DNA from 3 places in the Xanthobacter albus genome. Region 1 is predicted to be linked to each of the others. Evidence: predicted binding sites of a transcription regulator. Region 1 holds the regulator's gene; each other region holds the start of a gene.
The links. The regulator LexA, encoded in region 1, represses DNA repair genes until DNA is damaged. The targets are predictions, from matches to a motif close to TGTTCNNNNTGTGTTCNG.
Positions count from the first base shown of each region.

Region 2: the regulator LexA is predicted to act here: its motif matches at 2,676-2,693, upstream of V5F75_RS02660 (PA0069 family radical SAM protein).
Region 3: the regulator LexA is predicted to act here: its motif matches at 4,865-4,882, upstream of recA (recombinase RecA).

Region 1 is NZ_CM195532.1:3,252,727-3,260,095, reverse strand. Features, by position in the region: gene V5F75_RS14615 (ComEC/Rec2 family competence protein) at 1-1,760, shown strand, start outside; gene lexA (transcriptional repressor LexA) at 1,887-2,600, opposite strand; gene V5F75_RS14605 (molybdopterin molybdotransferase MoeA) at 2,770-3,984, opposite strand; gene moaC (cyclic pyranopterin monophosphate synthase MoaC) at 4,016-4,495, opposite strand; gene V5F75_RS14595 (DUF2147 domain-containing protein) at 4,614-5,036, opposite strand; gene trpC (indole-3-glycerol phosphate synthase TrpC) at 5,114-5,905, opposite strand; gene trpD (anthranilate phosphoribosyltransferase) at 5,905-6,936, opposite strand; gene V5F75_RS14580 (anthranilate synthase component II) at 6,946-7,369, opposite strand, start outside.
Region 2 is NZ_CM195532.1:584,631-591,999, reverse strand. Features, by position in the region: gene V5F75_RS02680 (NAD(P)(+) transhydrogenase (Re/Si-specific) subunit beta) at 1-724, opposite strand, end outside; gene V5F75_RS02675 (proton-translocating transhydrogenase family protein) at 735-1,190, opposite strand; gene V5F75_RS02670 (Re/Si-specific NAD(P)(+) transhydrogenase subunit alpha) at 1,190-2,338, opposite strand; gene V5F75_RS02665 (aa3-type cytochrome c oxidase subunit IV) at 2,375-2,527, opposite strand; gene V5F75_RS02660 (PA0069 family radical SAM protein) at 2,717-4,093, shown strand; gene V5F75_RS02655 (VOC family protein) at 4,102-4,545, shown strand; gene V5F75_RS02650 (FmdB family zinc ribbon protein) at 4,696-4,923, shown strand; gene V5F75_RS02645 (glycosyltransferase family 39 protein) at 5,148-6,758, shown strand; gene V5F75_RS02640 (hypothetical protein) at 6,906-7,369, shown strand, end outside.
Region 3 is NZ_CM195532.1:2,968,957-2,976,325, forward strand. Features, by position in the region: gene V5F75_RS13240 (cation:proton antiporter domain-containing protein) at 1-581, opposite strand, end outside; gene alaS (alanine--tRNA ligase) at 859-3,516, opposite strand; gene recA (recombinase RecA) at 3,713-4,801, opposite strand; gene V5F75_RS13255 (TetR/AcrR family transcriptional regulator) at 4,978-5,571, opposite strand; gene V5F75_RS13260 (RidA family protein) at 5,731-6,129, shown strand; gene V5F75_RS13265 (RraA family protein) at 6,261-6,950, opposite strand; gene V5F75_RS13270 (FAD-binding oxidoreductase) at 6,972-7,369, opposite strand, start outside.

The DNA.
Region 1 (7,369 bases):
GACCGGTCCGTGGTATTGACGGCACGCCGCGCCTGGTGCGCCTGTCGCTGAAGCGCGGCGCCGCGCCGGAGGTGGGCGCGCACATCACGCAGCTCACCCGCCTGCTGCTGCCTCTTGGTCCGGCCATGGCCGGGGCGCACGATTTCGGTCGCGGAACATGGTTCCAGGGCATCGACGCCGTGGGCTTCGGCCTCGGGCCGCCGAAGCTCACCCCGGCGCCGGCGGAAGTCCCCTTGCGGGTCCGGCTCTCGGCGCTGGTGGGCGACGTCCGCGCGGCCCTCGGCGCGCGCATCCGCGCGGTGCTCCACGGCACTCCGGCGGAGATCGCCGTGGCGCTGGTGGCCGGTGACCGCTCTGCGATTCTCCCCCAGGTGGAGGAGAGCATGCGCGTGTCGGGCCTCACGCACATCCTCTCCATCTCGGGCCTCCACATGGCGCTGGTGGCCGGCACCCTGTTCGCGCTGGCGCGCGGTGCGCTCGCACTGGTGCCGGCCCTGGCGCTGGGCTGGCCTATCAAGGCCACGGCGGCGCTGCTCGCGATCAGCGGCAGCGCCTTCTATCTCGTACTCTCGGGAAACGACGTGCCGGCGCAGCGCTCGTTCGTAATGACGGGGCTGGTGCTGGCGGGCGTCCTCGCCGGGCGAAGGGCGCTCACCTTGAGGACCATCGCCACGGCTGCGGTCGTGGTGCTGGGCCTCACGCCCGAGGCGGCGCTGGATCCGGGGCCGCAGATGTCCTTCGCCGCCACGCTGGCGCTGGTGGCCGCCTATGAGCGGTTGCAGCCGCTGCGCGCCCTGCCGCGGCCGGAGGGCCTGCCGGCGCGCATCCTCATGCTTCCTCTCGCATTCATCGCCGGCACCGTGGTGACGGCGCTGGTGGCCGGCTTCGCGAGCGGGCCCTATGGCGCCTTCCACTTCCAGCGCTTCGCGCCCTACGGTGTGCTCGCCAATCTCGTCGCGATGCCGGCGGTGTCGCTGCTCGTCATGCCCTTCGGCCTTCTCGGCGTGCTGCTCATGCCGTTCGGATGGGACGGGCTCGCGTGGCCGGTGATGGGGATCGGCATCGAGATCATGGTGGCGGTGTCCGATTGGGTGGCGGCGCTGCCCGGCGCCGATACGCGAATCTACACCGTGAATACGGCTGCCCTCCTCTGGTTCACCGTGGCGCTGCTCGCGCTCTGCCTGCTGCGGGGGCTGCCGAGCCTCCTTGCGGTGCCAGCGCTGGCGGTTGCGATCCTGGTGTCGGGCGCACCACGTCCACCGGATATCCTGGTGGCGCCAAACGCCGCAGCCGTGGCCGTGCGCGGCCCCGACGGGCACCTGTCGGTCATCGGTGCCAAGGGCCAGAAAATGATGGTGGAGCAGTGGCTCGCGCGGGAGGGTGCGCGGCGCGCCGTAAGCGGGGTCGCCCTCGAAGCCGGATTCACCTGCGATCCCCTGGGCTGCGTGGCCCCTCTGCCGGGTGGCGGCACCCTCGCAGTCTCGCGCAAGGCCGAGGGCCTGGCGGCGGATTGCCTGAACGCGAAGATCATCGTGACGCAGGAGACGCCGCCCCGCGGCTGCCCGGCCCGCGTGCTGACACCGAAGGAGCTGGAGCGCACCGGTACGCTCGCCTTCTTTCTGGAGCGCGGCGCCCTGCGCGAGCAGCCCGCCCGCGATCCGGCCATCCGCCGGCCCTGGATGCCGCTACCGCCGGCTCCTCTCCGAAAGCCGGAAGGGGCGGGTCCGGGCTCAGAGGTCGAGGACGCCGCCAGCGAGTGAGGCATCTCCCACGCTTTGGCTATGCGTCATGCACCTCCGCGAGCCTCAGCCCGCCTTTGCATTCCATCCGGCCACACCGCTGCATAAGGCCGGAAGCACGCCCATGAACGCATGGGGGTTCCGAACTCAATACCGCCGCATGAGCCCTATGAGCCGGCCCTGGATGCGCACGCGGTCCGGCCCGAAGATGCGTGTTTCATAAGCGGGATTCGCGGCTTCCAACGCGATGGAGGCCCCCTTCTTGCGTAGGCGCTTCAAGGTGGCCTCTTCCTCGTCCACCAGCGCCACCACGATGTCGCCCGTGTCCGCGCTGTCGCACTTGCGGATCAGCACCGTGTCGCCGTCCAGGATGCCGGCCTCGATCATGCTGTCGCCGCGCACCTCCAAGGCGAAGTGCTCGCCCTGGCCCAGCATTTCCGGCGGCACGTTCAAGGTGGCGCTGCGGCTCTGAATCGCGGAGATGGGCGTTCCAGCCGCGATGCGCCCCATGACCGGCACCACGACGCTGTGGCCGGTTTCCTCCTCGTCTTCAGCGACCGGGCGTACCTTGCCGAGGCTCCCCTCGATGACGGAGGGGGAGAAGCCGCGCCCGCCACTGCGCTGCGTGGCGAGGCCGGGGGCGACGCTCTCCGGCAGCCGCACCACCTCCAGCGCACGTGCCCGGTTAGGCAGGCGACGGATGAAGCCACGCTCCTCCAAGGCCGTGATGAGACGGTGGATGCCGGACTTGGAGCGCAGGTCCAGTGCCTCCTTCATCTCGTCGAAGGAGGGCGGAACACCGGTCTCCTTCAGCCGCTCATGGATGAAGCGAAGCAGGTCGTATTGCTTGCGCGTCAGCATCTCACCCCCCGTTCCCGGTGCTGCCGGCCATCCACGGCGCTGATTCTCCACCCTCCAGGAGGAAGGAGATCGCGTGCGGCAGCGTCGCAAAGAATGCGAAACAAATCATGAACAGCTTCTATCTGTTCCTTTTGTGTTCCGCAAGGGTGAAGATGGAATTAACGGTAGCCTAATCGTGGAACGGAATGATCTCGCATGGATCTCCCGCCTTGGCGGCTGCGGCGAAAGGCGCGCGCACCAGCAGGCAGTCGGCGGCGGAGAGTATGCTCAGCATGGCGCTGTCCTGTGAGGTGGCCGGCGTCACGCGCACGGAGCCGTCGGCATCACGCTCCATATGGGCGCGCATGAAATCGCGCCTCTGGTCGTTGGTGGGCACGTCCACGGCGAGGCGCGCCGGCGCGGTGCGCACCCCGGCGGCGGCATCGCCCTGCAGGGCGCGGACCAGCGGCTCGAGGAACAGCAGCGCGCAGACGTGGGAAGATACCGGATTGCCGGGCAGGCCGAGCACGCGCACGGCGCCACGGCTGCCGTACATCAGCGGCTTGCCGGGCCGCAGCGCGATCTTGTGCACGTAGAGATCCACGCCCTCGGCGCGCAGGGCCGGCGCCATGAGGTCATGGTCCCCCACGGAGGCGCCGCCGGACGACACCACGAGATCGAAGGCGCCGCTGAGCGCGCGGGCGACGATGGCGCGAATGTCGGCAAGGTCGTCGCCCACGAGGCCGAGATCGGTCACCTCGGCTCCGGCCTGAGTGGCAAGGGCGGCGAGCCCGAAGGCGTTGGAGACCACGATCTCACCCGGCGCGCCGGTGCCGCGGCCTGGAAGCACCAGCTCGTCGCCGGTCTGGATGAGTGCGACGCGCGGCCGGCGCGCCACCGGCAGGAAGGCATGGTCCATGGCGGCGGCGAGCATGATGTCGCGGCTGGTGAGGCGCCGGCCGGCCGTGAGGCCCGGCGCGCCCTCCAGGAAATCGCAGCCGCGCTTGCGCACGTTGCGCAGGGCGGCGGTGGCGGCCGTGGTGGTCACGCGGTCACCCTCGCGCGTGGTGTTCTCCTGGATCACCACCGTGTCGGCACCCTCGGGCACGACCGCGCCGGTGAAGATACGCACGGCCTCGCGGGCACCCACGCCGCCCTCGAAGGGACGGCCGGCGGCCGATTCGCCGATGACGGTGAGGGACGCGGGCGTCTGCGCGATGTCGGCGGCGCGCACGGCGTAGCCGTCCATGGCCGACATGTCGGCCGGCGGCTGCGTGCGGCGGGCGATGAGATCCGCGGCCAGGACACGGCCGGCGGCCACCTCCACCGGCACCTCCTCCACTCCCAGGGGGGTGACCTCATGGGTCACGCGGCTCATGGCCTCCTCAACGCTCATCAGCGCCATGGCGCGCTTCCTCTTTTCTGCATGGGCGGGTTCAGCCTTCAGCCTGCCACAGGCCGCTGCGGCCGCCGGATTTCTCCAACAGCCGCATGCCTTCGATGCGCATGCCGCGATCCACGGCCTTGGCCATGTCATAGACGGTGAGGCAGGCGACCGACACGGCGGTGAGCGCCTCCATCTCCACGCCGGTCTGGCCGGAGGTCTTCACCCGCGCGGTGATGACGAGGCCGGGCAGGGCGGGATCGGGCGCGATCTCCACCTCGACCTTCGAGAGCATCAGCGGATGGCAGAGGGGAACCAGCTCGTGGGTGCGCTTGGCGGCCATGATGCCGGCGATGCGGGCGACACCCATCACGTCGCCTTTCTTCGCATTGCCGGCGAGAATCATGTCGAGCGTGGCGGCGGCCATGGCGACGCGTCCCTCGGCCACGGCCTCGCGGGCGGTGACCGCCTTTTCGGACACGTCCACCATGCGCGCCGCGCCCTGGTCGTCGAGATGCGTCAGGCTCGCCATCGGGGCGCCGCTCTCCGGAATCGCTTTCGGTTGCGGAAAGATGGCGCCGGCGGCCGGGCGTGTCCACCTCTCGCGCGCCGGAAGGCTCCTCCCTCGGCGGGAGGAGCCTGGCCGTGTCTCAGCGCAGGCGGGTCCAGGTCTGCGTCTTGCAGAGCGGCGCCATCACGCAGCCCTTCAGCTTCAGCGTGTTGTCGCCGTCGAGGACGATGGTGCCGGAATAGGTCTTGCCGTCCTCGGCATTGTAGATGCTGCCGCCGGTCCATTCGGTGGGACCGCCGGAGAAGCCGGTGAGGATGGTGACGCCCTTCAGCGCGCGACCGCGCAGGCTGGTGTCGCTGTTGTGCACATCCTTAAGGGTGGGGTCCGCCTTCAGCCCCTCGGAGGCGACGAGGCGACCGCAGAGGCTCGCCCCGCACTTGGAGATCTCCACCTGGCCGCCGCGCGTGGGCGTCTGCCACAGGCCCGTGGGGTCGGCGGCGAGCGCCGGAAGGGAAACGAGGCAGGCGGCGCCCAGCACGGCCGCGGCAAGAGCTGATTTCATCACGATCCTCCCATATGCGCCGGCCTCTTCAGGGGCCGGTGCGCACATTAAGGCCGAAAGTGACGTATAGGGCAAGCTCAGGACGCAAGCAGCAGGGATGTGGCGCTTGCGACATCATTCTGGCGCATGAGACTTTCGCCCACCAGGATCGAGCGGATGCCCACCTTGGCGAGCCGCGCCACGTCGGCAGCCGTGAAGATGCCGCTCTCGCCGATGACCAGCCGGTCCTCCGGCACCTGCGGCGCGAGGCGCTCGCAGGTGGCGAGGGTGGTCTCGAAGGTGCGCAGGTCGCGATTGTTGATGCCGATCAGGCGGCTCGGGAGCTTGAGCGCGCGCTCAAGCTCGTCGTCGTCGTGCACCTCGAAGATGGCGTCCATGCCGTAGGCGACGGATGCGGCGGCGAGGTCGCCGGCCAGGGCATCGTCCACCCCGGCCATGATGATGAGGATGCAGTCCGCGCCCCAGGCGCGGGCCTCCGCCACCTGATAGGTGTCGTACATGAAATCCTTGCGCAGCACCGGCAGCTTCACCGCCGCGCGCGCGGTCTTCAGAAATTCCGGCGCCCCCTGGAAGGAGGGCGTGTCGGTGAGCACGGAGAGGCAGGTGGCGCCGCCGCGCTCATAGGCGCGGGCGAGGGCGGGCGGATCGAAATCCGGGCGGATCAGGCCTTTGGAGGGGCTCGCCTTCTTGATCTCGGCAATGAGCGCGGTCTGCCCGTCCGCGATGGCGCGGGCGAGGGCTTCGGCGAACGGGCGCACGCGCGGCGCCGCCTTGGCCGCGGCCTCGATCTCGGCCAGCGGATGGGCGCGCTTCGCCGCGGCGATTTCCTCGCGCTTGTAGGTCTCGATGCGGGTGAGGATGTTGCTCATCACACCGCCTCCGACACATGAGCGGAAATCGCGACGAGCTGTTCCAGCTTCGCCTTCGCCGCGCCGGAATCGAGGCTCGCGCTCGCCATCTCCACGCCTTCGCGCAGGTCCTTGACGCGGCCGGCCACCACCAGGGTGGCGGCGGCATTGAAGAGGGCCACGTCGCGATAGGCGTTGCGGGCACCGTCCAGCACGGCGGTGAGGGCGGCCGCGTTCATCTTGGCGTCGCCGCCCTTCAGGGCTTCGGCGGGCGCGCGGGCAAGGCCCACGTCTTCCGGCGTCACCTGGAAGGTGTGGATGCGTCCGTCTTCCAGCACCGCGATGTCGGTGGTGCCGGAGATGGTGATCTCGTCAAGGCCATCGGAGCCGTGCACCACGAAGGCGCGCTCGGAGCCGAGCGTCTTGAGCACCTCGGCCAGCGGCACAATCCAGGACTTGGCGAACACGCCCACCATCTGGCGCGTCACGCCGGCCGGATTGGAGAGCGGGCCGATGAGATTGAAGATGGTGCGGGTACCAAGCTCCACGCGGGTGGGGCCCACATGCTTCATGGCCGGATGGTGCGAGGGCGCGAACATGAAGCCGATGCCGGCTTCCGCAAGGCAGCGGGAGATGCCCGCGGGCGTGAGATCGATGCGCACGCCGAGCGCGGCCAGCACGTCCGCGGCGCCGGACTTGGAGGAGAGCGCGCGGTTGCCGTGCTTGGCCACCGGCACGCCCGCGCCGGCCACGATGAAGGAGGCGCAGGTGGAGATGTTGTAGGAGCCGGAAGCATCGCCGCCCGTGCCCACCACGTCCACGGCGCCTGCGGGCGCGGAGACGGGCAGCATCTTCGCCCGCATCACCGAGACCGCGCCGGCGATCTCATCCACCGTCTCGCCGCGCACGCGCAGGCCCATGAGCAGCGCGCCCATCTGCGAGGGGGTGGCCTCGCCGGACATCATCTTGTCGAACACGATCGCCGCTTCGTCGCGGGTGAGGCTGGCGCCGGTGGCGACCTTGCCGAGCAGCGGCTTGAACTCGTCCGTCATGTCTGGTCCTCAGCCTTTGGCCGGTGTCGCGTTGGCTTTGGCCGCGTTGAAGGCGGTCGCGATCTCCAGGAAGTTGCGCAGGAGCGCGTGGCCGTTCTCCGAAGCGATGCTCTCAGGATGGAACTGGACGCCGTGGATGGGGAAGGTCTTGTGGGCGAGGCCCATGATGAGCCCGTCCGCCGTGTGGGCGGTCACCTCCAGGGTGTCGGGCAGGGTGTCGCGCTTCACGATCAGCGAATGGTAGCGCGTGGCCTGGAAGGAGTGGTTGAGGCCGCGGAACACGCTCCTGCCCTCGTGCAGGATCTCTGAGAGCTTGCCGTGCATGGGGGTCGGCGCGCGCACCACGTCGCCGCCGAACACCTGGCCGATGGCCTGATGGCCCAGGCACACCCCGAACATGGGCACGCTCGCCCCCGCCTCAGCGATGAGATCG
Region 2 (7,369 bases), 1.9 Mb from region 1:
CGGTGTTGCCCAGGGTGAAGCCGATGCCGGCCGCCGCCCAGCCCGAGTAGGAGTTCAGCATCGACACCACCACCGGCATGTCCGCGCCGCCGATGGGGATGATGAGCAGGCCGCCGAGCACCAGCGACAGGATGGTGATGATCCAGAACAGCGCGATCGAGCCGGTGTTCACGAACGCGATGACGAGGATGATCAGCAGCAGGCCGAGGCCGCCGTTGATGAAGTGGCGCGCCGGCAGGATGATCGGCTTGCCGCTCATGTTGCCGTTGAGCTTGGCGAAGGCGATCAGCGAGCCGGTGAAGGTGATGGCGCCGATGGCCACGCCCAGCGACATCTCGATGAGGCTCGCCCCATGCAGGTGGCCGGGATCGCCGATGCCGAAGGCGCGCGGGGCATAGAGCGCCGCCGCCGCCACCAGCACCGCCGCGAGGCCCACCAGCGAGTGGAAGGCCGCGACCAGCTGCGGCATGGCGGTCATGGCGATGCGCTTGGCCACCAGGGCGCCGATGCCGCCGCCGATGCCGATGCCGGCGATCACCAGCACCCAGCCCACCGCGTCCGCCGGAGGCTGGAGCGCGAGGGTGGTCAGCACGGCGATGGCCATGCCCGCCATGCCGAACAGGTTGCCCCGCCGCGAGGTGGTGGGGTGCGAGAGGCCGCGCAGGGCCAGGATGAAAAGGACGCCCGCGACGAGGTAGAGCGCGGCCGCGATATTGATGTTCATATCGTGGGCCTCACTTCTTCTTCGAGTACATGGCGAGCATGCGGCTGGTCACCATGAACCCGCCGAAGATGTTCACCGATGCGAGGATGAGGGCGACGAAACCGAAGATGCGCGCCCACCAGGCGTGGGAGGGATCGCCCACGGTGGTCACGCCCACGGCGAGCAGGGCGCCCACCACGATCACGGAGGAGATGGCGTTGGTGACGCTCATGAGCGGGGTGTGCAGCGCCGGGGTCACCGACCACACCACGTAATAGCCCACGAACACCGCCAGCACGAAGATGGACAGGCGGAACACGAAGGGGTCGATGGCACCGCCGGTGGCGGCGCTGGCCGCCGCGCCGAGGGCGGTGGCGGCCTGGTCGGCGTAGATCTGGGCCGCTTCGGCGGCCTGGCGGGCGATCTCGGCAGCGGCGCGGGCCTGGACTGCGGCATCCGCCGCGGCTTGGGCTGTCACGGGATTCATCACGCGGCTCCCTCGGTCTTCGGGATGAAGTTCGGATGCACCACGGCGCCGTCGCGGGTGAGCAGGGTGGCCTTCACCAGCTCGTCGTCCCACTTGACCGCCAGCGTCTTGGCCGACTTGTCCACCATGGTCTCAAAGAAGTTGTAGAGGTTCTTCGCGTAGAGCGGGGAGGCGGAGGCGGAGAGACGGCCCGGCATGTTGTGATGGCCGATGATCTTCACGCCGCCGATCTCCACCACCTGGCCGGCGACCGAGCCCTCCACGTTGCCGCCGCGCTCCACCGCGAGGTCGACGACGACGGAGCCGGGGCGCATGGAGGCGACCATCTCGGCGCTCACGAGGCGCGGCGCGGGCCGGCCGGGGATGAGCGCGGTGGTGACCACGATGTCCTGCTTCTTGATGTGCTCGGCCACCAGCACCGCCTGCTTGGCCTGGTATTCCGCCGACATGGGCTTGGCGTAGCCGGTGGCGCTTTCGGCCTGCTTGAACTCCTCGTCCTCCACCGCGATGAACTTGGCGCCGAGCGAGGACACCTGGTCCTTCGAGGCGGGCCGCACGTCGGTGGCGGTGACGATGGCGCCCAGGCGGCGCGCCGTGGCGATGGCCTGGAGGCCGGCGACGCCCGCGCCCATGACGAACACGCGGCCCGCGGGCACGGTGCCGGCGGCGGTCATCATCTGCGGCAGCGCGCGGTGGAACTCGTAGGACGCGTCGATGATGGCGCGATATCCGGCGAGATTGGCCTGGGACGAGAGCACGTCCATCACCTGGGCGCGGGTGATGCGGGGCATCAGCTCCATGGCGAAGGCGCTGATGCCGGCCTTCGCCATGGCCGCGAGCGCGGCCTCATGGCCGTGCGGGTCCATGATGGCGAGCACGATGGTGCCCGGTGTATACAACGAAAGTTCGGCTTCCTCGGGACGCCGCACCTTGAGTACCACTTGAGCACCGGACAGGGCGTCGGCCGTCGAGGCGGCGATGGTGGCACCAGCCGCGACGTATTCGGCATCGAGGATGCCGGATTTGAGGCCCGCGCCGCTCTCGACGGCGACATCGCCACCGAGGGCCACGAGACGCTTCACCGTATCCGGGGTTGCACCAACCCTCGGCTCGCCGAGGTCAGCCTCGGCGACGACAGCGATTTTCATCTGAGATGTCTCCAGTGCTCCGGGCTTTTCAAAGGCTCAGAGGAGGAAGATCCACATAAGGACGAGCACGGCGGCGACCGTCGCGGTTGCCCATTTGGCGAGCGCCGTGAATAGAGCATATGAGCGCAGGTGCTCGGCAAAGTTATTGCCGTTGGCGGTGGCGTGCTCGATCGTCGCATGTTCCGCCATTTTTATTCTCCCTGAGCGCACAGCCTCTACGGGCTTTAACGGAGCCTCCGACATCTGGCAACCGCTGTCGGAAGCGTACTTCAGCGTACAATGGAGTAACGCTTTCCGCCAAGGCGCGATCGGCCTCGGAAGCGGCTTTTGGAAGCGATGTTCTTGTTTCGTTCGTGTCGCGGTGTTAGCTTTCGATTCATGAACCTCGATGCGCTCATCCCCTTCCTCCCGCCCGCCCCGCCTCCCGAGGCGGAGGGCGCGCCGCGCCGGCGTGGCACGCGGCGCGCGAAGGGAGGACAGGAGGCGGTATCGACCCCGCCGGGGGCGGTTCAGCCCAGGACGTCCGGAAAGGCCGGCGCGAAGCGTGTCGGCGGTCGCCTGGAGGAAGACCGGGCCGAGGCCGCGCGGATTTCCGCCGAGGCTGTCCGGCTCGCGACTGCCGACGATGGGGAGGGGCCGTCGCCGGCGCCGGCCGCGCCCTCCCTTCCCGCCAGCGCCGAGGTGCAGGTGGAGACGGAGCGGCGGCGGGGCCGGGGCGCGGTTTCCAACGCCGCCGGGCGATTCGAGCCGGCCGCGCGGGTGCGCTTCGACGATGGCTGGCAGCAGCTGGAGGATCTTCCGCCCTTCCGCACCGAGGTGACCGAGGAGCGCGCGCGCACCGTCATCACCCGCAACCAGTCGCCGGACATCGGCTTCGACCGCTCCATCAATCCCTATCGCGGCTGCGAGCATGGCTGCGTCTACTGCTTCGCGCGGCCCACCCATGCCTATCATGGCCTGTCGGCGGGGCTGGATTTCGAGACCAAGCTGTTCGTGAAGCCTGACGCGCCGGAGCTGCTGGCGCGGGAACTTTCACACCCCGGCTACCAGCCGCGCACCATCGCCATGGGCACCAACACCGATCCCTACCAGCCCATCGAGAGGCAATATCAGGTCACGCGCCGCATCCTGGAAGTGCTGCGCGACTTCGGCCATCCGGTGGCCATCGTCACCAAGTCAGGGCTGGTGGCGCGCGACATCGACATTCTCGCGCCCATGGCGGAGAAGGGGCTGGTGAAGGTGGCGGTGTCGCTCACCACGCTCGACCCGCACCTCTCGCGCATCATGGAGCCGCGCGCGGCCAGCCCGCAGCGCCGGCTCGGCACCATCCAGCGGCTGAGCGAGGCGGGCATCCCCACGGCGGTGATGACGGCGCCGCTCGTTCCCGCCCTCAACGACATGGAGCTGGAGCGCCTGCTCGACGCCGCCAAGGCCGCTGGCGCGCGGGAAGCCGGCTACGTGCTGCTGCGCCTGCCGCTGGAGGTGGCGGACCTGTTCCGCGAATGGCTGGTCACCCATTTCCCCGACAAGGCCCGCCACGTGCTGGCCCTGCTCCAGCAGATGCGCGGCGGGAAGGACTACGATTCGGCCTTCGGCGGCAGGATGCGCGGGGATGGGCCCTATGCCTGGACCCTCGGCCGCCGCTTCGAGATCGCCGCGCGCCGGCTCGGGCTCGGCGGGCGCGGCGCGAAGCTCTCCACCGCCCATTTCCGCCGGCCGAAGCCGATGGGCGAGCAGCTCTCCCTGTTCGATTGAGGATCCACATGTCGCCCGACGCTCCTTTCCGCCTGCATCTGGTGACCCTCGGCGTCGCTGATCTCGCCCGCGCCTGCGCCTTCTATGCGGCCATGGGGCTGGAGCGGCAGGACGCGGACGCCACGGGGGTAGCCTTCTTCCTCGCCGGCCATGTGGTGCTCAGCCTCTATCCGCGCGACAGGCTGGCGGAGGATGCCGCACTCGACGCGGGTGGGGAGCTTCCGGCCTTCCGGGGCCACACCCTGGCCTGCAACGTGGCCGAGGCGGAGGCGGTGGCCGGCGTGATCGCGCGGGCTGTGGCGGCGGGTGGCACGTGCGTGAAGCCTGCTCAGCCGGTATTCTGGGGCGGCACCAGTGGGTATTTCACCGATCCCGACGGCCACCTGTGGGAGGTGGCTCACAATCCCTTCTTCCCGTTCGACGAGGAAGGGCGGCTGACGGTGCCGCGTTGAACGCGATGCGGCCATTCCCTGGCGCGCAATTTGCTTGATGGGAAGTCGTGGGGCACTGCTCCGGTGCGCCTGCCGCTGTCCGGCTGGGTGTGTCCGGGTGCGGCGCCCGTCCCTTCAAGGCGCCAGCGGCGCCGGAACCGAGGCCGCGTGATGCCGCTCTATGGCTTTCATTGTCAGGATTGCAACACGGACGCCGAGCTGCTGGTCGGCTTCTCCGACACGCCGGTATGCCCGAAGTGCGGGGGCCAGAAGCTCGATCGCCTGATGTCGCGCATCGCTCCCGATGCGAAGCTGAAAGCCGCCGCCAAGATCTGGCGCAAGCAGGCGGAGCGCGAGGGGAACCTCAGCAATTTCAGCAAGGCCGAGCGCGGAACCTGACCCGCGTCGCCGGAGGCCGCCGGGCCGTCGCGCCTCTGGGGGGATAGGCCATCGGGGTAGAGCCATCGGCACAGGCGCGCCGTCCGCCACAGCGGCGCACTGCCCGGCTTCCGGCGTCGGGCGGGCATGGACGGCGGCCTCGTCTCCTTTTAGAAGGCGGGAACCCCGGTTCGCCGCCGCGTCGCGCCCGGCCGCCGGGATGGGCGTAGCGCGGAGGAGCGAAGTTGGCGCAGGACATGGTGCGGGACGAGCACCGCCGAAGCCTCGGTACCGCCGCGCTGCATGGCCTCGGCTTCCTCATTCTCACCGCACTGCTGACGGTGATGATCGTCGTGCAGCAACGCGCCGCGGGGGCCTATACGGCGGAGTTCTCCGCCACCGGCCCCGAGGAGGCCGGCCATGTGGTGACCAGCCTCATGGTGGCCGACTACATCGCGGCGGGGCTGCCGCCGCCGCTCGCCTTCATCGGCGACTACGGCCTGCACTTCCCGCGCGTGGTGCTCGGCCTCTCGCCGCCGCTGTTCTACCTGATCGAGGGCGTCTGGCTGACTTTGCTCGAGCCTTCGACCCCCGCCGTGCTGCTCCTGCCCGCCGTGTTGGCCGCCCTGCTGGTGGCGAGCGCGGGCTGGGCGGCGGCCCGGCGTTTCGGCCCCCTGCCGGGCGTGGCGGTCGGCGCGGTGCTCATGGCGCTGCCGCCGCTGCGGGAGGCGACCCTGGTGGTGGGGCTCGATCTGCCGCTGGCGCTGCTCATGCTGTGGGCAGGTCTCGCCTATGCCGCCTTCCTTGAGCGTCCCGACCTGCGCCGTGCCATGCTGTTCGGCGTGCTCGCGGCGGCGGCCGTTCTCACCAAGCTGACGGGCGTCGCCCTGCTGCTGCTGCCGGCGCTCGCGGTGCTGCTCACGGGGCGGTTCTTTCTTCTGCGGCGCGGCGCCTTCTGGCTGCCGCTGCTGCCCATCGTCGTGCTCGCCGGTCCATGGACCATCGGCACGCTCCCCATGGTGCAGGCGGCCGCGCAGGCGGCACCAGCGTCCCCCGCCTTCGGCACGCAGGCGCGGGACGCCGCGGATGGGCTGGGCGGGGTTCTGGCGCTGCTGGCGGCGGCGGGTGTGGTGCTCGTGAGCGTGGGGGCGTGGCGCCGCCGGGCGGGAGACCTGCTGCCGGCGGTACTGGCCGCCCTGGTGCTGGCCTTCGTGGCCGCCGTCCTCGTCCTCGCGCGCGGCTTCGGGCTGCCCCCGTCGGGCGCGGCGTCCTGGCTGCCGCTCTATGCGCCGCTGGTGATGCTGGCGGCGGCGGGTGGGCTGCGTCTCGTGGGGCTGGCGACCAGCGGCTGGCACACCCTCGCCGGCCTGCTGGTGGCGCTGGTGATGCTGCTGGCCGCCATGCCGGGGCTGATGACGGTGGTTGCGAAGCCGGCGCTGGGGCTGGACGCGGTGGCGCAGACCTTCCTGGCCGACACATCCCGCCCGCCGGCGCTGCTGGTGCTGGCGGGCCCGGACGGGGAAGGCGCGCTGGTGGCCGCGGTCGCCCAGCGCGACCGCGCGCTGCGCAGCTTCGTGGTGCCAGCGCGCGCGGCATTCACCGTGCCTGGGCCGGGGCCGGCGGCAGGAGCGCCGCTCTACGAAACCCCGGAGGAACTGATGATCGGCGTCGACCGGCTCGGCGTCGGCTATATCGCGGTCGCGGACGGGGGCGATGCCTGGTTGCGCGAGCGCTTGGAGGCGGCCATCGCCGCCCATTCGGAACGCTTCCGGAGCCTCGGCAGCTTTCCGCGGCCCGCCGGTGGGGGGGAGGCACGGTTGTTCGCTCTTCTCCCGCCGCCCGCGGCCGCGCCATAAGAGCGCCGCAGGAATGGCCGAAGGCGAGATTTTCCGCCCCCGCGGGTCCGCGCCGCAGCGCTTCGTCGGCCTCGCGCGATGGTCGGTGGCGGCCGTTCGCGGGCGGCCCCGGCCGCTGGCAACGCGGGCGGCAGCAGGAGAAGGCGCATGAGCGAGCAGCAACCGAAGACCGCGCGATCCGGGCGCCGCACCGCGCCGGAGCCGCTGGTGTTCGCCGGGCGGTTCGCGGGCGTGCCCGGCCTGCATTGGCTCAACCATGCGCGATACGCGGTGCTGGACCGCATCTACCGCACGCGGCGGGCGCCGGGGCAGGACGAGGTGGTGCGCCGGCTTCGGGAGCGGGACGCGGACACCCTCGCCATCACCATCGCCTACAATGTGCCGGAGGCGGTGGGGCTGCTGGCGGATTCCATGGCGCGCTTCCTGCCTGGAACTCCGCTTCTGGTGTGCGACAATTCCACCGAGCCGCAGGCGCGCGCGGCCCATGCCGCCCTGGCGGCGGAACGGGGCCTTGCCTATCTGTCGCTGCCGCCGGCGCCGTTCGTGCGCGTGCGCTCCGCGCGCTCCCACGCGGCGGCGGCCAACTGGGTGTTCCACAACATCGTCCGCCC
Region 3 (7,369 bases), 280 kb from region 1:
GTGGCCGCCAGGATCAGCACGCTGCCGCCGCCGGCGATCAGCTCGGTGGCGAGAAGGATGGGAACCACCATCAGGTCCTGAAACAGCAGCACCGCGATGACCAGCTGTCCCAGCGGGGCGAGGGAGCGGTGTTCCTCCACGAGGATCTGCGTGACCACCGCCGTGGAGGACAGCGCCAGCGCGAAACCGAGGACAAGCGCGACATCCGCCTCCGCGAAGCCCGAAAGCCCCACCGCCGACGCGAGAGCCCCTCCGCAGAAAAGCACCTGCAGCCCGCCGATGCCGAACACCTCGCGCCGCAGCGCCCACAGCCGGCTTGCTGAAAATTCCAACCCCAGCAGGAACAGGAGGAAGATCACCCCCAGCTCGCCGAAAGGCGCGGCACGCTCCGGATCCGTGATGGTGATGAAACGGAGCCATGGCAGCTCCGCCGCCCAGCTTCCCAATCCATGGGGGCCGAGCAGGGCGCCTACTACAATGAAGCCGACCACGGCTCCGATGCGCGCCCGGTGAAACAGGGGCACCAGGATACCGGCAGCCAGAAGATAGACAAACCCGTCCTTGAGGAAGGCGTCACCCACAGCCGCTTCTCCTCGCGCCGCCACCGCCCGACACCCGCGCCGCCAGGGGGCACGTGACAAGAGGCAAGGCGCACTCCATCAAAAACAACGTATCGCACGGAGAGTTGCGATGTCTCCACCGCCGGCACGACGGGAACCGGGCTCAATGCTTACACTTTCCCCGGCCCTCTCCCCCTTTGGGGGGCGCCGGGGAACCGCGTCGCGTGTTTTGGCCTCAATGGCCCTGCACGCATTCGCCGAAGCGCATCAGGAGCCGCGGAAAGCCCGCGGCCCGGCCTCAATCGGCGAGGGCTGCTTCGATCGCGGCCAACGCCGCGTCGGCCTTGGCGCCGTCCGGGCCTCCGGCCTGCGCCATGTCCGGCCGGCCGCCGCCACCCTTCCCGCCCAGCGCTTCGGCGCCGCGCCGCACCAGCGCCACCGCATCGAAGCGCCCTACGAGATCCGCCGTGACGCCGACGACGAGAGAAGCCTTGCCGTCCGCCGCGTTGTTGGCGACTGCCACCACGCCCGAGCCGATCTTCGTCTTGCCCTCGTCCGCGATGGCCTTGAGATCCTTGGGATCCGCGCCGGAAATGGCGATAGCGAGGTACTTGGTGCCGTTCACTTCGATGACGCGAGGCCCGCGTTCCTCGTCGCCACCGCCGGACATGGCAAGCTTCTTGCGGACCTCGGCCAGCTCTCGCTCCAGCTTGCGCCGTTCTTCCACCAGATTGGCGAGCCGCGCCTCAACCTCGGCCACGGGCGCCTTGAGGATCGCCGCAGCGCCCTGGAGAGCGGCGTCGGCGGCATTGAGATGATGGCGCGCCGCGTCGGCGGTGAGCGCCTCGATCCGGCGGACGCCGGACGCCACGGCGCTCTCCGCGAGCACCGAGACGAGGCCGATGTCGCCGGTTCGCCGCACATGGGTGCCGCCGCACAGCTCGATGGAATAAGGCGCGCCATTGCCGTCGTCCGTCCCCATCGACACGACGCGCACCTCATCACCGTACTTTTCTCCGAAGAGGGCGCGCGCGCCGGAGGCGATGGCGTCGTCCACCGCCATGACACGCGTTTCCACCGGCTCGTTGCGCAGCACGAAGCGGTTGGCGATGTCCTCCACCTGCGCGATCTCCTGAGAGGTCAGCGGCTTGGGGTGAGAGAAATCGAATCGCAGGCGATCAGGCGCCACCAGCGAGCCCTTCTGCGCGACATGGTCGCCGAGCACCCGACGCAATGCTTCATGCAGGAGGTGGGTGGCGGAATGGTTGGCCCGCAGGGCTGAGCGGCGGGCGTGATCCACCTCCAGCACCAGGGCGTTTCCGATCTTCAGCTCGCCGTCGGTGACCTCCACCTCGTGCACGAACAGGTCGCCGAGCTTCTTCTGAGTCGAGACAACCCGAGCCGAAACGCCGCCTTCCCCGCTCCATCTGCCGGTGTCGCCCTGCTGGCCACCAGATTCGGCATAGAACGGGGTCTGGTTCAGCACCACAAAGCCGCGAGAACCCGCCGGCAAGCTCGCGACTTCGGCGCCGTCCTTCAACAAGGCGACGACGGCGCCTTCGGCCTTCTCGGTCTCGTAGCCGAGAAACTCCGTGGCACCCACCCTGTCGCGGACCTGGAACCAGACGGTGTCAGTCGCCGCCTCACCGGACCCGGCCCAATTGGCGCGGGCCTCGGCCTTCTGCCGCGCCATGGCCGCATCGAACGCCGGAAGATCAACGGAAATGCCCCGAGCCCGCAGGGCGTCCTGCGTCAGATCGAGAGGGAAGCCATAGGTGTCGTAAAGCTTGAACGCCACCTCGCCTGAAAAGCTCGCGCCGGTGGTGAGGCCTGAAGTCTCCTCTTCGAGGATGGTCAAGCCACGCTCCAGGGTGCGGCGGAAGCGGGTTTCCTCCAGGAGCAGGGTCTCGCTTGCGAGCGCCTCCGCGCGCACGATCTCAGGGTAGGCGCGCCCCATTTCCCGCACCAGCGCAGGCACCAGGCGGTGCATCAGCGGCTCGCGAGCACCGAGGAGCTGCGCGTGGCGCATGGCACGCCGCATGATGCGGCGCAGCACATAGCCGCGCCCTTCGTTGGACGGCAGCACCCCGTCCGCGGTGAGGAACACCGATGCGCGCAGATGGTCGGCGATGACGCGGTGGCTGGCCTTCTGAGGACCGTCGGGATCGACGTTCGTGAGTTCCGCGACCTCACCGATGAGGGCGCGCATGAGGTCGGTCTCGTAATTGTCGTGGGTGCCCTGGAGCACCGCCGAGATGCGCTCGAGCCCCATGCCGGTATCGATGGAAGGACGCGGCAGCACCAGCCTTTCACCGCCTGGAAGCTGCTCGTACTGCATGAACACGAGATTCCAGATCTCGATGAAGCGGTCGCCATCCTCATCCGGGGAGCCGGGAGGGCCGCCGGGGATGTGGGGTCCGTGATCGAAGAAGATCTCGGAGCACGGTCCGCACGGGCCGGTATCGCCCATGGACCAGAAATTGTCGGAGGTCGAGATGCGGATGATCTTCTCGTCCGGTAGTCCGGCGATCTTCTTCCACAGATTGAAGGCTTCCTCGTCCTCGTTGTAGACGGTGACGAGCAGCCGCTCCTTCGGCAGATCGAAGGTTCCGGTGATGAGATTCCAGGCGAGCTCGATGGCGCGGTCCTTGAAATAGTCGCCGAACGAGAAATTGCCCAGCATCTCGAAGAAGGTGTGATGCCGCGCCGTATAGCCGACGTTGTCGAGATCGTTGTGCTTGCCGCCCGCGCGCACGCACTTCTGTGCCGTCGCGGCGCGCGAGTAGGCACGCTTCTCCATGCCGGTGAAGACGTTCTTGAACTGCACCATCCCCGCGTTGGTGAACATCAGGGTGGGGTCATTCTGCGGCACCAACGGGGATGAGGGGACAGCCTCGTGCCCGTGCTTGACGAAGTAGTCGATGAAAGTCGACCGGATCTCGTTGACGCCGCTCATGTGCCGGCCACTACCCTTAAGAGCCGGACGCGCAAGGCGCAGCCGGCGATGATCACCTCGGACGTACCGCCAACGGCCGCCCGGTTCCGTGGCCGCCCTGGATGGACCTGAACGGCGAACCGGAACCGGGTTCGTTTACCGGTGGGGCCGGCGCTTGTCCAGAAAGGCATGCCGCTTCCGGAAGCGCGCGAAGGCGTCAGCCCTCCGTGGGCTCCTGGCCATCCGCATCTTCCTCCGGCTCGCCCGCGAGGATCTTCTCGGCGATCAGGCCGGCATTCTGCCGGATGGCGGCCTCGATGCGCCCGGCCACCTCGGTGTTCTGCCGCAGGAAGGTCTTGGCGTTCTCCCTGCCCTGGCCCAGGCGCTGGCTGTCGTAGGAGAACCATGCGCCGGACTTCTCCACCACGCCGGCGCGCACGCCGAGGTCGAGCAGCTCTCCCATCTTGGAGATGCCCTCGCCGTACATGATGTCGAACTCGACCTGCTTGAAGGGCGGCGCGAGCTTGTTCTTGACCACCTTCACGCGGGTCTGGTTGCCTACCATCTCGTCGCGCTCCTTGATGGAGCCGAAGCGGCGGATGTCGAGGCGCACCGAGGCATAGAACTTGAGCGCGTTGCCGCCCGTCGTGGTCTCCGGCGAGCCGTACATCACGCCGATCTTCATCCGAATCTGGTTGATGAAGATCACCATGGTGTTGGACTTGGAGATGGAGGCCGTGAGCTTGCGCAGCGCCTGGCTCATGAGGCGCGCCTGCATGCCGGGCTGGTTGTCGCCCATCTCGCCCTCCAGCTCCGCGCGGGGGGTGAGGGCGGCGACCGAATCCACCACCAGCACGTCGATGGCGCCCGACCGGACCAGCGTGTCCGCGATCTCGAGGGCCTGCTCGCCGGCGTCGGGCTGGGAGATCAGGAGATCATCGAGGTTGACGCCGAGCTTGCGGGCGTAGACGGGGTCGAGCGCGTGCTCGGCATCGATGAAGGCGCAGGTGCCGCCGCGCTTCTGCGCTTCTGCGATCACATGCAGCGCGAGCGTGGTCTTGCCCGAGGATTCAGGCCCGAAGATCTCGACGATGCGGCCCTTGGGCAGCCCACCGATGCCCAGGGCGATGTCGAGGCCCAGGGACCCGGAGGGAATGCTCTCGATTTCCAGCGCCTTGCCGCCCTTGCCGAGGCGCATGATCGAGCCTTTGCCGAAGTGGCGTTCGATCTGGGAAAGCGCGGCATCCAGAGCTTTGGTCTTGTCCATGGAAGAACCTTCGACGAGTCGGAGTGTCGCCTGAGTCATCGCCGCGCTCCAATGCTGGCGCAAGGGGAAATGATTGGCTTTCGTCGTACACGGTTTGTTCGATGTTCGCAATATGTTCTTATTGCGGGCTCCGGGGCATTAATGGAAGGGCAATCGCCCTTCCAGCGACAGGGAGAGATGACGTAACCCGCGGGCCGTTCCGCAAGAGTGGGAATTCAGCATCGTTCCGCCAACAGCCCCGCTGCCATCAGCCTGAACGTTTCAACGGCCTTTGGCAGAGCCGAGTGGGGATTGTCGCTTGCGGCCACCCACAAGGCAGCATTCAGCGCGGCTCCGCTGAGCAGGCGCGCCGCCGCTTCAACATCAACGGGCTTCAGGACATGATCAGAGATGAGGCCTGCGATCTTTTGCTTTGTGACCTCAAGGCAGGCGTTCTGACTTGGCCATTGTGAAGGATCGCCGAGAAAGGCGGGGCCATCGAGCAGCACGATCCGCTGCACCTCTGGATTCAGCGCCATTTCAATATAGGCTTCGCCTTCAACAAGCAGCGCGTCCCAATCATCCTTCGCTGAAGCGCCCGCCTCCTTCGCGCGTGCGGCCATCTCTCCATCGATCTGGGCGACAACAGCGGCCAGCAGCCCCTTCTTGTCACCAAAATTATGATAAAGCGCGCCGCGGGTCAGGCCGGCAGCCGCAGTCAACTCATCCATGGACGCTGCGGAGAATCCGCTTACGGCGAAAGCCTTGCGCGCGGCTGATATCAGCCTGGCCCGGTTCTCCTCCATCGTGTCGATCCGCCGCTTCGCCATTATCATGCGCCTCATTTTCAGATGCGTGGCGTATGTGAGTTGACATGCGTATCGTATGCAATATTCTCACATACGGAACGTATGTCAATATCAGGTCGCCGGCCCGTTCAGGCTGCGAACCGATATCGCGCGGCTGAGCGCAGTGAAGGGATTGCTTCGATGCCGACACGTGATGCCATATTCCCCAAGGACCGCCACGCTCTGTACGAGCAGCATGGATATTCTGCCGCGATCCGCTCCGGTGATCTGCTGTTCGTTTCGGGCCAGGTCGGGAGCCGCACCGATGGCTCGCCTGAACCGGATTTCGAGGCGCAGGTGCGGCTGGCGTTCGCCAATCTGGAGGCAACGCTCGCGGCAGGAGGGTGCACTTTTGATGACATTGTCGACGTGACGTCCTTCCACACCGATCCGGAGAGGCAATTCAACACGATCATGGCCGTGAAGAACGCCGTGTTCGCTCACGCCCCGTACCCGAACTGGACTGCTGTCGGAGTCAATTGGCTCGCCGGCTTCGACTTCGAGATCAAGGTGATCGCCCGCGTGCCTGACAGATCCTGATCCGTCGGACACCGCCTAAATGCGGCGATGTCCAATAATTTCCGGCTTCGCGAGGTCCAGCGCGGACCCGTCAAATATCGGATAAAACGACCAGCAAAGCCGGGAAACGACACGGAGAGATGACGTAACCATCAGCGCACCTTGTAGGTCTTCACCGCCTCGTAGAGGGAGTGGCCGGCGCTCATGTAGGCCTGCATCTCGGCTTCGGTCCTGATGAGCGCGCGGGATTTTTCGGCCACGTCGAGCGCCACTTCCGGCGGCACCACAATGACCCCGTCGCCATCGCCGACGATGATGTCGCCGGGGCGGATGTAGACGCCCGCGCAATGCACCGGACCGTTCTTCACCGTGGTGGCGAAGCGGTGCTGGCCGGCGCGCACGGCGGTACCCTGGGCGAACACCGTCATGCCGAAATCGTCCATTTCGTCGCGGTCGCGGATGGCGCCGTCGGTGACGACACCCACCGCGCCGGCAAGCCGCGCCCGGTGGGCCATGTTGCCGCCCCAGTTGGCATGGCTCGCGATGCCCTGGGTGGCGATGACGATCACCGTGCCCGGCGTCGATCCGTCGATCACCTCCTGGATGGCGAAGCCGTGGTCGGGCGCCATTTCCGCCTGTCCGGCGTTCGTGGCCAGCGGGGTGCGGCCGATGGTGCGGGCGCGCCCGAGGATGCGCCGGCCCGCCAGCAGCCGCACCTTGGGGTCGAGGGCGGTGTCCTTCAGGCCGAGGCCGAGCATGGCATCGGAAATGGTGGCGGCCTGGAAGCCGGCGAGGGCCGCGAGCAGCGGGTCGCCGAAATCGGCGAGCGAGGACAAGGACATGGGGACCTCTCTGGGCGGCGTTCAGGCGAGGGTGCCGAGCTTGCCGGGGTTCATGATGCCGTTGGGATCGATGCTGGCCTTCAGGGTCCGCATCAGCTTCAAGGCGGGGCCGTGCTCGGCGCGCAGGAACCTGAGCTTGCCGAGGCCCACGCCGTGCTCGCCGCTGGCGGTGCCGCCGCTCGCGAGCGCCCGCTCCACCACGCCGGCGGCCAGGCGCTCGGCCTCGCGGATTTCCTCTTCCGCGCCGGGCATCACCAAATAGCTCACATGGAAATTGCCGTCGCCCACGTGGCCGTTGATCTTGGCCCGCAGGAAGGAGGCGTCGGCATCGGCGCGGGCGGCGAGGATGTTGTCGGCCAGCGCGGAGATGGGCACGCAGGCATCGGTGGCGAAGGTGGCGCTGCCGGGTCGCAGGGCGC